DNA from 4 places in the Duffyella gerundensis genome. Region 1 is predicted to be linked to each of the others. Evidence: predicted binding sites of a transcription regulator. Region 1 holds the regulator's gene; each other region holds the start of a gene.
The links. The regulator CRP, encoded in region 1, controls carbon source genes, mostly activating them, when cyclic AMP is high. The targets are predictions, from matches to a motif close to ATGTGANNNNNNTCACAT.

Region 1 (3,213 bases):
AACCGCTGCCGGAACCCACCGACATCCTGTTTTACGAAGGCCTGCACGGCGGCGTCGTCACACAGCAGCATAACGTGGCGGACAAGGTCGATTTGCTGGTCGGCGTGGTGCCTATCGTCAATCTTGAGTGGATCCAGAAGCTGGTGCGCGATACCAGCGAGCGCGGTCACTCGCGTGAAGCGGTGATGGATTCCGTGGTGCGCTCAATGGATGATTACATCAATTTCATCACGCCGCAGTTTTCGCGCACGCACATCAACTTTCAGCGCGTTCCAACGGTGGATACCTCAAACCCCTTCGCCGCGCGGGATATTCCCTCGCTGGATGAAAGCTTCGTGGTGATTCACTTCCGCGGCCTGGAAGATATCGATTTTCCTTATTTACTCGCCATGCTGCAGGGCTCGTTTATCTCGCACATCAATACGCTGGTGGTACCGGGCGGCAAAATGGGCCTGGCGATGGAACTGATTATGACGCCGTTGGTACAACGTTTAATGGAAGGTAAAAAGATCGAATAAAATGCAGCCGGGCCGCGGGCGGCAATCACAAATATTTTACAAATCGTTAACCTTAGCGGTTTGACCATTGCCCGCTGCGCCAGCCGTTACGCCTGTTAATCATCACGTATTGGTGTTCTGCAGGTGCGCTATTCTCTCCTCGCCCTTGTCCTGATTTTTGCGCTGCGGACGATCATGATATGAGATCGGGCGATACAGACTGCCGATAATACTTTTCCGCTATGCAAACCAGCCCGCTCTTGCCGTCAGCAGCAAAGAAAACGCACGACTGCACTGCAAATGCTTGCTACCAGTGATATTATCCTCGCCGCAATCACGCACCGGCCCGTCAATACTCATGCTGTTACGCAGTACTGCACGCCTGAGGATTCTCCTAAAAGCGGGGATTATGCTCTTCGCTCCGCTGACATGCGCTTTACTATAACCATTGATCGAGTGTGAGTATGATCGCGTCAACCTGCCCTGCTAAAAGCGCAATCTGACACGATGTACATCATGCTGAAGCGAGACAACAGAAGACAGTAAGTGAAAGCTGTGCTACAAACGAAGTTGTAATATTTTCGTTGCGCAAGCGAAAACGGGAGCACTGATGAGCAAAACTCAAAACAGCAGCCCGCCGACTTTCCTTCAAAGGAATAGCTTTACTATTTCAACGCCTGACAGGGAATCTTGCCCCTGTGTTTAGGGCACGATTACAACAGAGGATAATAGCGAATGGTTCTCGGCAAACCGCAAACAGACCCTACACTCGAATGGTTCCTGTCACATTGCCATATTCACAAATATCCATCCAAAAGCACGCTCATCCACCAGGGTGAAAAAGCGGAGACGCTTTACTACATCGTTAAAGGTGCAGTTGCGGTGTTAATTAAGGATGAAGAAGGCAAAGAGATGATCCTCTCTTACCTTAATCAGGGCGATTTTATCGGTGAGCTTGGCCTGTTCGAAGAAGGTCAGGAACGCAGCGCCTGGGTTCGCGCGAAAAGCGCCTGTGAAGTGGCTGAGATCTCTTACAAGAAATTTCGCCAGCTGATTCAGGTTAACCCCGACATCCTGATGCGTCTGTCCTCACAGATGGCGCGTCGCCTGCAGGTTACCTCAGAAAAAGTGGGCAACCTGGCGTTCCTGGACGTGACCGGCCGCATCGCACAAACGTTGCTGAATCTGGCGCGTCAGCCTGATGCGATGACGCACCCGGATGGCATGCAGATTAAGATCACCCGTCAGGAGATCGGCCAGATCGTTGGTTGTTCCCGCGAAACGGTGGGCCGCATTCTGAAAATGCTGGAAGATCAAAACCTGATTTCTGCACACGGTAAAACGATCGTCGTCTACGGCACTCGCTGATTTTTCTTACCCCGACGGCGTGATGATTGCTCATCACGCCGTTTTCTATGTTGTGAAAAGCTGATGTGGCGCCGACTCATCTACCACCCTGAAGTAAATTATGCCCTGCGGCAGACGCTGGTGCTGTGCCTGCCGGTGGCCATCAGCTGGCTGTGCGGCGATCTGCAAAAAGGCCTGCTGTTCTCGCTGGTTCCTGCCTGCTGTAATATTTCTGGTCTTGATACGCCGCACAAACGCTTTTTTAAGCGGCTAATTGTGGGCGGTTCTCTGTTTGCAACCAGCAGCCTGCTGATGCAGGTCTTAACGCTGCATGGCATTCCGTTGCCCGCGATCCTGTTTGCGATGACCATGCTGCTCGGCGTGCTGGGCGAAATCAGCCCGCTGCATGGCCGCCTGTTATCGGGTTCACTGATCGCCGCCATCTTTACCCTGAGCCTGACAGGTAAGCTGCCGATCTGGGCACCGCCGCTGCTCTATATTGGTGGCACCTTATGGTATGGGCTGTTCAATGCGTTCTGGTTCTGGCTGTGGGAAGAGCAGCCGATGCGCGAGACACTCAGCCTGATCTATCGTGAACTGGCAGATTATTGTGATAAAAAATACAGCCTGCTGACCCAGCTCACCGATCCTGAAAAAGCGCTGCCGCCGTTGCTGGCACGGCAACAGAAAGTGGTCGATCTCATTAATACCTGTTATCAGCAAATGCACATGCTGGCGGCCAATCGTGACAACAGCCACAAGCGGCTGACGCGGGCATTTCAGGTGGCACTGGATCTGCAGGAGCACATTTCGGTGAGTTTGCATCAGCCGGAAGAGGTGCAAAAGCTGGTGGAAAAGAGCCATGCCGAGGCAGTAATCCGCTGGAACGCTCGCGTCATTTCTGCTCGCCTGCGCGTGCTGGCTGACGACATTCTTTATCATCGCATGCCGGATCGTTTTGAGATGGATAAGCCGTTGCAGGCGCTGGAGAAAATCGCCCGCCAGCATCCTGATAATCCGGTAGGTAACTTCTGCTTTTATCATTTCAGCCGCATCGGCCGCGTGCTGCGCACTCAGCGCCCACTTTACCGCCGCGACCTGATGGCCGATCGTCAGCGTCGACTGCCGCTTTTACCAGCGCTACGCAGCTATCTGTCGTTGAAATCCGCCGCGCTGCGCACCGCTGCTCGCTTCGCCGTTATGCTGATGTTTGGCAGTACGCTGGCGCTGTTCTTCGATATTCCCAAGCCTTACTGGATTCTGATGACCATTATGTTCGTCAGCCAGAATGGCTACAGCGCCACGCGCGTACGCATTCAGCACCGGGCGCTGGGCACGCTGGCGGGATTGATTGTCGCCGCCGCCACGC
Region 2 (3,213 bases), 1.1 Mb from region 1:
ATCGCCAGCCGTAAAGCGTCGCAAAACGCCATCGAAGCCTTCGGTAAGATTCTGCCGGAATATCTGGGCGGTTCTGCGGATCTGGCCCCGAGCAACCTGACCATCTGGTCTGGCTCAAAGCCAATCAACGACGATGCTGCCGGTAACTACATTCATTACGGCGTGCGCGAATTCGGTATGACCGCTATCGCCAACGGCATTGCGCTGCACGGCGGCTTCCTGCCGTACACCGCAACCTTCCTGATGTTTGTGGAATATGCCCGTAACGCGGCCCGTATGGCTGCATTGATGAAAATCCGTCAGATCATGGTGTATACCCATGATTCCATCGGCCTGGGTGAAGACGGCCCAACGCATCAGCCGGTTGAGCAGATGGCCAGCCTGCGTACTACGCCAAACATGAGCCTGTGGCGTCCCTGCGATCAGGTTGAATCTGCTGTGGCGTGGAAATATGCCATCGAGCGTCAGGATGGCCCAACCGCGCTGATCTTCTCGCGTCAGAACCTTGCCCAGCAGGATCGTACAGCCGAGCAGCTGGCCAACGTGGCGCGCGGCGCCTATGTGCTGAAGGATTGCGATGGCCAGCCTGAGCTGATTCTGATCGCAACCGGTTCTGAAGTGGAACTGGCGGTAGGTGCGTACAACACGCTGACCGCCGAAGGCCGCAAGGTGCGCGTGGTTTCCATGCCGTCTACCGATGCGTTCGACAAGCAGGATGAAGCCTATCGCGAATCGGTGCTGCCGAAAGCGGTCAGCGCACGCGTCGCCATCGAAGCGGGCATTGCCGATTACTGGTACAAATATACCGGCCTGAATGGCGCTATCGTCGGCATGACCAGCTTTGGTGAATCCGCACCGGCCGAGCAGCTGTTCGAGCTGTTTGGCTTTACGGTTGATAACGTGGTGGCAAAAGCGAAAGCGCTGCTGTAATCGCGTTTAATCACTTTGCCTGCAGAAAGGGGACGAGCATATCGTCCCCTTTTTTATTGTGGTTTGTTCTCACGGACGATGATTTGTTTGATGCGCATTCAGCAGCCAGAATTTTGCTGGTTTTGTGATGTGGATCGAAAATTCGCACGATGAATTGATCGCAATCATTCCGCTTATTCCTGCCTTCCATTATCGTAGCTGAACCGTTTCAGTAAAGGTGCCATATACAGGTTACGCTGAAACAAGGGCGGCGAAAATTCCTGTACAAATTACGCTGTCTGACTCACGCTTACCGCCTTAATCACCGGGGTTGCAGGAAAAGTATGACTGTTCGTGTGGCGATAAATGGCTTTGGACGTATTGGGCGTAACGTATTGCGTGCCCTGTATGAAACCGGCCGTCGCGCGGAAATCACCGTGGTTGCCATCAACGAGCTGGCCGATGCGGCAGGAATGGCGCATTTGTTGAAATATGACACCAGCCACGGGCGTTTCGCATTTGACGTGCGTCAGGAACGCGATCTGCTGTGGGTCGGCGATGATACGCTGCGCCTGCTGCATCAACCCGCTATCGCCGATCTGCCGTGGCGCGAACTCAATGTGGATGTGGTGCTGGATTGCACCGGCGTGTATGGCAGCCGCGCGGACGGTGAAGCACATTTGCAGGCGGGAGCCAAAAAGGTGCTGTTCTCGCATCCTGGCGGCAACGATCTCGACGCAACCGTGGTTTTTGGCGTTAACGAACAGGCGCTGCAGCCTGATGACCGCATCGTTTCCAACGCCTCCTGCACCACCAATTGCATTATTCCCGTCATCAAGCTGTTGGATGATGCATTTGGTATCGAATCGGGCACGGTCACTACGATTCACTCGGCGATGCACGATCAGCAGGTGATTGACGCCTATCACAGCGACCTGCGGCGGACACGCGCGGCCAGTCAGTCGATCATTCCGGTGGATACGCGGCTGGCGGCTGGCATTACCCGTATTTTTCCTAAATTTAACGATCGCTTTGAGGCGATTGCGGTGCGGGTGCCTACGATTAACGTGACGGCCATTGACCTGAGCGTCAGCGTTGAACAGGCGGTGACGGCAACAGAGGTTAACGCCTTGTTACGCAAGGCGGCAGAAGGGGCATTTCGTGGTATAGTTGACTATACGGAATTGCCGTTAGTCTCAGTAGATTTTAACCACGATCCGCACAGTGCCATTGTGGACGGCACGCAAACGCGGGTCAGCGGTCAGCACCTGATCAAGACGCTGGTTTGGTGCGACAACGAGTGGGGCTTTGCTAACCGGATGCTCGATACCACGTTAGCCATGGCCGCAAGCGGTTTCAGGTAAGGCGCGGACTGCGTCTGACAAAATTAGATGAGAATCAACGAGAGGGTTCACCATGTCTGTAATTAAGATGTCCGATCTGGATCTGGCAGGTAAACGTGTTCTGATCCGTGCGGATCTGAACGTACCGGTAAAAGCAGGAAAAGTGACGTCCGACGCACGTATTCGTGCTTCGCTGCCAACCATCGAAGCGGCGCTGAAGCAGGGCGCTAAAGTGATGGTAACGTCTCATCTGGGTCGTCCAACTGAAGGCGAGTATAACGAAGAGTTTTCTCTGCTGCCGGTGGTTAACTACCTGAAAGAGAAACTGAACGGCACCAACGTTACGCTGGCAAAAGATTACCTTGATGGCGTTGAAGCAGGCGCAGGCGAACTGGTTGTGCTGGAAAACGTGCGCTTCAACAAAGGTGAGAAAAAAGACGACGAAGCCCTCTCGAAAAAATACGCGGCACTGTGCGATGTATTTGTAATGGATGCCTTTGGCACCGCACACCGCGCGCAGGCTTCGACCCACGGCGTGGCAAAATTTGCACCTGTTGCCTGCGCTGGCCCGCTGCTCTCGGCTGAACTGGAAGCGCTGGGTAAAGTAATGAGCAACCCGGAACGTCCGCTGGTGGCGGTGGTTGGCGGCTCAAAAGTCTCTACCAAATTTGATGTACTGCAATCGCTGGTGAAAATTGCTGATACCGTGATCGTTGGCGGCGGCATCGCGAATACCTTCGTCGCGATCGACAACAAGGTCGGTAAATCACTCTATGAACCAGACTTCGTGGCAGCAGCGAAAGACCTGCGCGATCAATACGGTATTCCAGTACCGACTGACTCCCGCGTCGGCACAGAATTCTCTGAAACTGCCCCGGCAACGGTGAAAAAAGTTTCCGACGTTCAGGAAAACGAAGAGATTATGGACTTCGGTGATGAAACCGCACAGGCGATGGCTGAC
Region 3 (3,213 bases), 1.6 Mb from region 1:
CGGAGCCAGCGAACTGCTGCGCGTTATGGTCGCCGGGCGAGCTGCCCGTTCTGCCGCCGACGTGGCAGGCAACGCGTAGAGATAGATGGGAATCACGCTAATCAACAACAGCAGCGCACAGAGATAGCAGGCGTCACGCCAGCCAAAAAGGTGAATCAAACCCGCCGTGCCCGGCCACACCAGCGAGGTGCAAAAGCCGGAGATCAGCGTAATGCCGGTAATCATGCTGCGCGCCTGGCCGCCGTAGAGCGTGCCTAAAACGGAAAACAGCGCGTCGTAGAGCCCCATCGCCATGCCAATGCCAATCACGCACCATGCCAGGAAAAACAGCGCATAGTGATGAGCGAAACCCATCATCACCAGCCCCGCCGCCATCACTATGCCGCTGCCCGCCAGTAGTCGTCGTCCGTGGCCTGCGGCGATCAGCCGGCCAGTTAACGGCGCCAGCAGGCCCGAAATCAAAATGCTGATGGAGAGCGCACCGTAAACCCACTGCTGCGACCAGTGCGTTTCAGCGATAATCGGCCTGGCCATCACCGCCAGTAGATAAAACGATCCGCCCCATGACAGGATTTGTACCACGCCAAGCAGGAAAATTGGCATAAGGCCGGGCTTAACAGAGTGAACAGGCACTATCGCGACTCTGGCTATAAAAGTAGAGCAGCAGAGTAATGCAACCCCGGCAGAGGGTAAACCCTGATTGACAGCAACGATATAATCTGATGGAAAACCAATTATAAGTTCAAATTATTTGAAAGAATTCAATTTATTTGTTTAGCGGAGGTAATGTGTATTCTGCAAAGGCGCTGAATGTGCTTTAATCAGCCCGTTCTGGTCAGATCACTGGCTAATGCGCTTGACGTCAATAATAATCATTTTCACCTGAAAGCTCATTACAGCAGATCCGATTGGCAGATTAATCTGATATTCATGATTAATGGCCTTTTTGCAATTTATCCTAAAGAAGTATTTTTTCAAGAAGTTATGATACAGACATAACGCAAATCAGGATAAATAAAGCTATATTATCGCTGCGCTTATAAATGAATATTTGAGGTATAAAGAGGTACGAGGCGCCTATTCTAATATTTTCAGCGCCACTAATTTTTAATAAAAAATTCTCGGCTATAGTTATTTGGCTTGATTGTCTTGATTTGACTTAACACAGCAAAAGAGGTGACCTTTCATGGGTAAATATTATTACGTCAACAAAAATTCTGGATATAACGACAACCACGTCGTCCACGCATCAGGCTGTTCGTGGCTGCCAAAAATTAGCCAGCGCCAGTTTTTAGGCACCTTCTATTCCGTGAACGCCGCCCTGCAACAGGCACGGAAATTTTATCAGGGCGCCATGGCCTGCGATGAATGCTGCCCGATCATGGTAAAAAAAAGCCTGCCAACTCAGAATAAATCGGCCCTGAACATGATGGCGAAATTCTGATAACGCTGTCGCTCACGCCATTACGCGTAATACCCAGGCGCAAGAAGCGCAGCTAAAAATGCGCCGGACCCCTCTCCGGCGCATCAGCTTTACGCCACAGACCGCAAAATCTCACCTTTTTTTCGGTCCGCTGTTTTACTTTTCTGCCTGATAGACCACAATAAGCTCATTCAAAATTGTGACGGACATCACTTTCCGTCCGGTGGGTTTTCGCGTCGGCGAAAGGTCTATCTTCTCTTATAAGTTATTGAACGCCATGCAAACATCTACTGTTTCTCGTAAAAAGGCCTGGGTGCGCGTTGTGCTGCTCGCCGTGGCTGCCTTTGTCTTTAATACCACCGAATTTGCACCGGTTGGTTTGCTCTCGGATATCGCCGACAGTTTTGCCATGAAAACCGCTGACGTTGGCATCATGCTGACCATTTATGCCTGGGTTGTGGCGCTGATGTCACTGCCGCTGATGCTGGCAACGCGCAACGTTGAGCGACGACTGCTGCTGGCGCTGCTGTTTATCCTGTTTGTGGCCAGCCATCTGTTATCGACCTTTGCATGGAGCTTTGCTTCGCTGGTGGTCTCTCGCATTGGGATTGCGCTGTCGCATGCGGTGTTCTGGTCGATTACCGCCTCGCTGGCTATTCGCGTGGCGCCTGCGGGCAAAAAAACCCAGGCGCTGAGCATGCTGGCCACCGGCACCGCGCTGGCGATGGTGCTTGGCGTCCCGATTGGTCGTATTGTCGGCCAGGCGCTGGGCTGGCGCACCACCTTTGGCATGATTGGGCTGTCCGCGCTGGTGTTAATGCTGATGCTGCTTAAGCTGCTGCCGAAGTTGCCAAGCGAGCACACCGGCTCCCTGAGCAGCGTGCCGATGCTGTTTCGCCGACCGGCGCTGGTTAGCCTGTATGTCCTGGTGACGCTGGTGGTTACTGCGCATTACACCGCCTACAGCTATATCGAACCCTTTATGGAAAGCGTGGCGGATCAGGGCGCGAATTTCACCACCCTGCTGCTGCTGGTGTTTGGCTCCGCCGGGATTCTGGGCAGCATCATTTTCAGCACGCTGGGCAATAAGTTCCCGTCTGCACTGCTGATCAGCGCCATTGCGCTGGTGGTGCTGTGCATGGGCTTGCTGTTTTTTGCCGCCACGCACCCGGGTGCGATCATGACGTTGTGCGTGATTTGGGGCATGGCGATGATGATGATTGGCCTGGCGATGCAGGTGCGGGTACTGTCACTGGCGCCGGATGCAACCGATGTGGCGATGTCGCTGTTTTCCGGCATCTATAACATCGGCATTGGCGCCGGTGCGTTGATCGGTAATCAGGTCAGTATTCATCTGGCGATGGCAGATGTGGGAAATATTGGCGCGATGCTGGGACTGGTGGGCTTGCTGTGGTGTGTGTGGATTTTCCGGCGCTATCCGCAACTGCGAACCAACGGATAAATGAAGCAGGCTGGCAGGCGCCAGCCTTTGCTTTCAATCTTAATTATAAACGGTTGCCGTGCCATACAGACTGCTGCTGCCAGAGGTCGAAATCATGCGGTAGGATTTGGCTCCTGCCGCGTTGGCCTTTCCCGATAGCTGGCTCTCCAGCGACATCAAAGACGTACTGCCGGTGGCATTGACCGCGATAACCTGCGGCCGCTGCGCCTCGTTGAGTGTACCCTGCTGCGCTGCGAAGCCGGTTAGCGGTGATATGCCAAATGCAACCAGTGCCACTACCAGAATGCTTTTCATGATCGCCTCTCGCGTTTCATTCAACTCGTCGATT
Region 4 (3,213 bases), 1.6 Mb from region 1:
TTTGCAGTAGTAAACCCACCATGGCAATCAGGGCGATCAATATTGACGCCTGGCCAAGCAGATCTTTTACCAGGAAGTTAATAAAGCTGTTCATATTCAGGCTACCTTAGTATCGCGGTCTTTTAAAAAGGCCAGAATTTTCTCTTCGATTTCCTGTTTATCCGTTAACCGGTTTAAAATAATGACGCGTTTCTTCTCCTCATCACTGGCGTCAGCATTTAAAATATCGGCGAAGGTTTTTTGCGTCAGAATAATATCCGATTTAAACGCGTTGGCTTCCGATATGGTGGTATGATCGATCTCAGCATCAATTTCGAGTTTTTTTAATACCGATTTGGCGCTCATTTCGATGGCAAAGCTTGAACCTAAACCGCAACCGCAAACACACAGAATCTTCAACATAATATTTCCTCACAGTATGGATAACTGTTTAGCCAGTTTATAATGGTGCCCTTCGGTATCGACCAGCCGTTTTTGCATGCTAATAAGATCGATTGGAATAGGCTTATTGCTGGAATTAATAATCACAGCTTTATTACGCAGACCTGATGCAATACAACGCACTACTTCACTCGCAATAATCGTTCCCTGATAAATCTCTTCACAGGTCGGATCGCCATTACGCAATCCGTAACCGATAATGGTTTTTCGTATCCGCACGCCGATGCGCGGCTCCAGTCGGGCAATCATGGTGTCGATCGCCCCCTGAAAGCCGGGGGTATATTCGCGGGTGTAGCCTTCAGAACAGAGCACGATGACGCTGTTTTGCTGCGTCAGCTTATGGCGAATGCGCTCGGCCAGCGTCTCCAGCGGTATTTCGCATTCCGGAATCAACGCAATATCAGCATTGGATTTAATCGCCGCCTGCAGCGTCAGCTCGCCGCAATAGCCGCCCAGCAGTTCCATCATAAATACCCGGCCCGGCAGTGCCCGCCCGGTATTGCGTAATTTACTGACCTCTTTAATCACCTGTTCGCAGGCGGTGGAAAAGCCCAGCGTATAATCGCTGCCAAAGACATCATTATCGATGGTCATACCGACGCCAAAACAGACAATGCCATATTCACTGAGCGTATTTAAAAACTGTAATGACCCGTCACCGCCCGCCATAATCAGCGCATCAATATGCAGTGCCTTTAATTGTTTGGTGATCGCTTCATATTCCCGGCCGTGCAATTTCCTCGTGGTGCGTCCGGAAGCCATAACCGGAATCGCGCTGATCGAATAATCCAGCAGATCGCGCAGGGAAATTTCCCGCTGGCGATTATCCAGCAACCCCTGAATACCGCCGTCGAACAAAATAATATTGGCCTGCGTCAGGCGCGCAATTTGATAAACAAAGTTATTAATACCGGAAACATCACCACCGCTAATAACCATACCCAATTTCATCGTTGCTCTCCCGTCGCTGGCTACAGGACTTATCTTACGTTTGGCAACAGGGTTATTTGCAACGGATGTCACATAATGGTGATGTTTCACCCGGGCTGACGTCTTGACAGTGCATTGTCAGCGCCATTAATTGTGATTCATCTCACATCGTTATTTCCACGGGTTAATGAGATGTTAAAGTGAACATAAGCTAAATCAGCACGTTAGCCATGTTTATGCTATCGCAACGGCAACAGCTCTATTTTTCTGAGTCGCACTTTTTCTGAGATGATAAAAATGTGAGTGACTGCGCATTTATTCAGGCAGCGAGTGAATCGGAAAAGAAATAAGGCGTGGGGAGGCGTTTAAGAAGGGTTAAAAAAACGCACAGAAGTAAGACGGGAATAGAATCGGGGCGCCAGTGCGCGCCCCCTTTACAGATAAGCGTTACTGATTTTTCAGCCAGGCAAATACCGAAGCGAGATCCTGTTCGCCATAGCCCGCCTCAACCGCCTGTTGCCAGACGCGGGTAACATTTTCCAGCGCAGGCAACTGACGATCGCTGGCGGCATCCAGCGCCAGGCGCGCATCTTTCAGCGCCCAGTTAAGGTGCATCTGTGGCGTGTAATCGCCGCCGGTGATCATGTCGAGTTTGACTTTGGCATAAGGTGCCGCCAGCGGTCCGCCCTCCAGCACCTGCCACAGATCGTCCGGGCTAAAACCAAACTCTTCGGCCAGCAGCGTGCTCTCTGCCAGGCTCTGCATCATGCCAATCAGCCAGCTGTTGATCACCAGCTTCATGCGCGAACTGGCACCGGCACTGCCCAGCCAGCGCGTGCCTTTACCAATGGCGGCAAACACCGACTCAGCAGCGGCGGCTCGCTCACGCTCACCGCTGGCGAGGATCAGAATCTGCGCATTTTCTGCTGGCGCTTTGGTGCCGGAGACCGGCGCATCGATAAACAGCAGATCGCTGCGCTGCGCTGCGGTCTGCGCAATCAGTGAGTCGGTCATTGCCGTGCCAATGGTGCCCATCTGACACAGGGTAGCGCCCTGCTTCATGGCGGGCAGCGTCTGGTTAACCACGCTTTCGGTCGAAGCCGGATCGGCCAGCATCAGGATCACGACGTCAGCCTGCGCGACCGCGTCAGCAGACCGATCGGCCAGCTGCAATCCCGCGGCGCAGAGATCTTCCCCTTTCGATCGCGTGCGATTCCAGCCATGCACGGTAAAGCCCTTTTTCAGCAGGTTAGCGGCAAAAGCGTGGCCCATAGCGCCTAAACCCAGTACGGCGACGGTTGGTTGATTCATCTGTTTATCCTTTTTCTGAGTCGAAAATGCAGCTGATAGCCTGGTGCAAGTCGGCAAAAAAGTCGCCGCTGGCGAGGTTTTTTTTCGTCAGCAAGCGTAACCAGCGCGTCTCTTTTTGCGGTGAACGCGGGTAAACGCGCCCGCAACGCCTGGGCAATTAATGCTATCCCGTGAGTGCGCTAAGCGATTATCCTGTGCGCCATCTGTTTCAGCAGAAACATTCCCTCACTTTTACCGAGTAAAAATGGTATGAAAATCACACAATTTTACCCGTTGCCCGCCGCCTTGCTGCTGCTTGCTCCCGGCGTGCAGGCGGAGAACGCGCCCGCCACCCTGGTGGTCAGCGCAGCCCCGGCCCCCTCCGGGCTGTCGGAGCTGGAAACGCCCGCGGCGGTCAGCGTGATCGGCGGCGACGATATGCGCCGCGCCGCGCCGCAGATCAACCTGTCAGAATCGCTGGGCGCGGTGCCGGGTTTACAGCTGCTTAATCGCCAGAACTATGCGCAGGATTTACAGCTGTCGGTACGCGGT

Region 2: the regulator CRP is predicted to act here: its motif matches at 1,053-1,070, upstream of epd (erythrose-4-phosphate dehydrogenase).
Region 3: the regulator CRP is predicted to act here: its motif matches at 1,621-1,638, upstream of EM595_RS09175 (sugar transporter).
Region 4: the regulator CRP is predicted to act here: its motif matches at 1,523-1,540, upstream of EM595_RS09080 (6-phosphofructokinase).

What each region holds. Positions count from the first base shown of each region.
Region 1 covers NZ_LN907827.1:393,810-397,022, reverse strand. Annotated here, with positions in the region: gene EM595_RS01685 (phosphoribulokinase) at 1-518, shown strand, start outside; gene crp (cAMP-activated global transcriptional regulator CRP) at 1,233-1,865, shown strand; gene EM595_RS01675 (YccS/YhfK family putative transporter) at 1,929-3,213, shown strand, end outside.
Region 2 covers NZ_LN907827.1:3,116,267-3,119,479, reverse strand. Annotated here, with positions in the region: gene tkt (transketolase) at 1-930, shown strand, start outside; gene epd (erythrose-4-phosphate dehydrogenase) at 1,254-2,273, shown strand; gene pgk (phosphoglycerate kinase) at 2,326-3,213, shown strand, end outside.
Region 3 covers NZ_LN907827.1:1,971,746-1,974,958, forward strand. Annotated here, with positions in the region: gene EM595_RS09160 (MFS transporter) at 1-603, opposite strand, end outside; gene EM595_RS09170 (hypothetical protein) at 1,187-1,444, shown strand; gene EM595_RS09175 (sugar transporter) at 1,701-2,885, shown strand; gene EM595_RS09180 (YdgH/BhsA/McbA family protein) at 2,925-3,179, opposite strand; gene bhsA (multiple stress resistance protein BhsA) at 3,212-3,213, opposite strand, start outside.
Region 4 covers NZ_LN907827.1:1,950,871-1,954,083, forward strand. Annotated here, with positions in the region: gene EM595_RS09070 (PTS sugar transporter subunit IIC) at 1-94, opposite strand, end outside; gene EM595_RS09075 (PTS sugar transporter subunit IIB) at 97-402, opposite strand; gene EM595_RS09080 (6-phosphofructokinase) at 412-1,392, opposite strand; gene EM595_RS09085 (NAD(P)-dependent oxidoreductase) at 1,819-2,739, opposite strand; gene pqqU (TonB-dependent receptor PqqU) at 2,932-3,213, shown strand, end outside.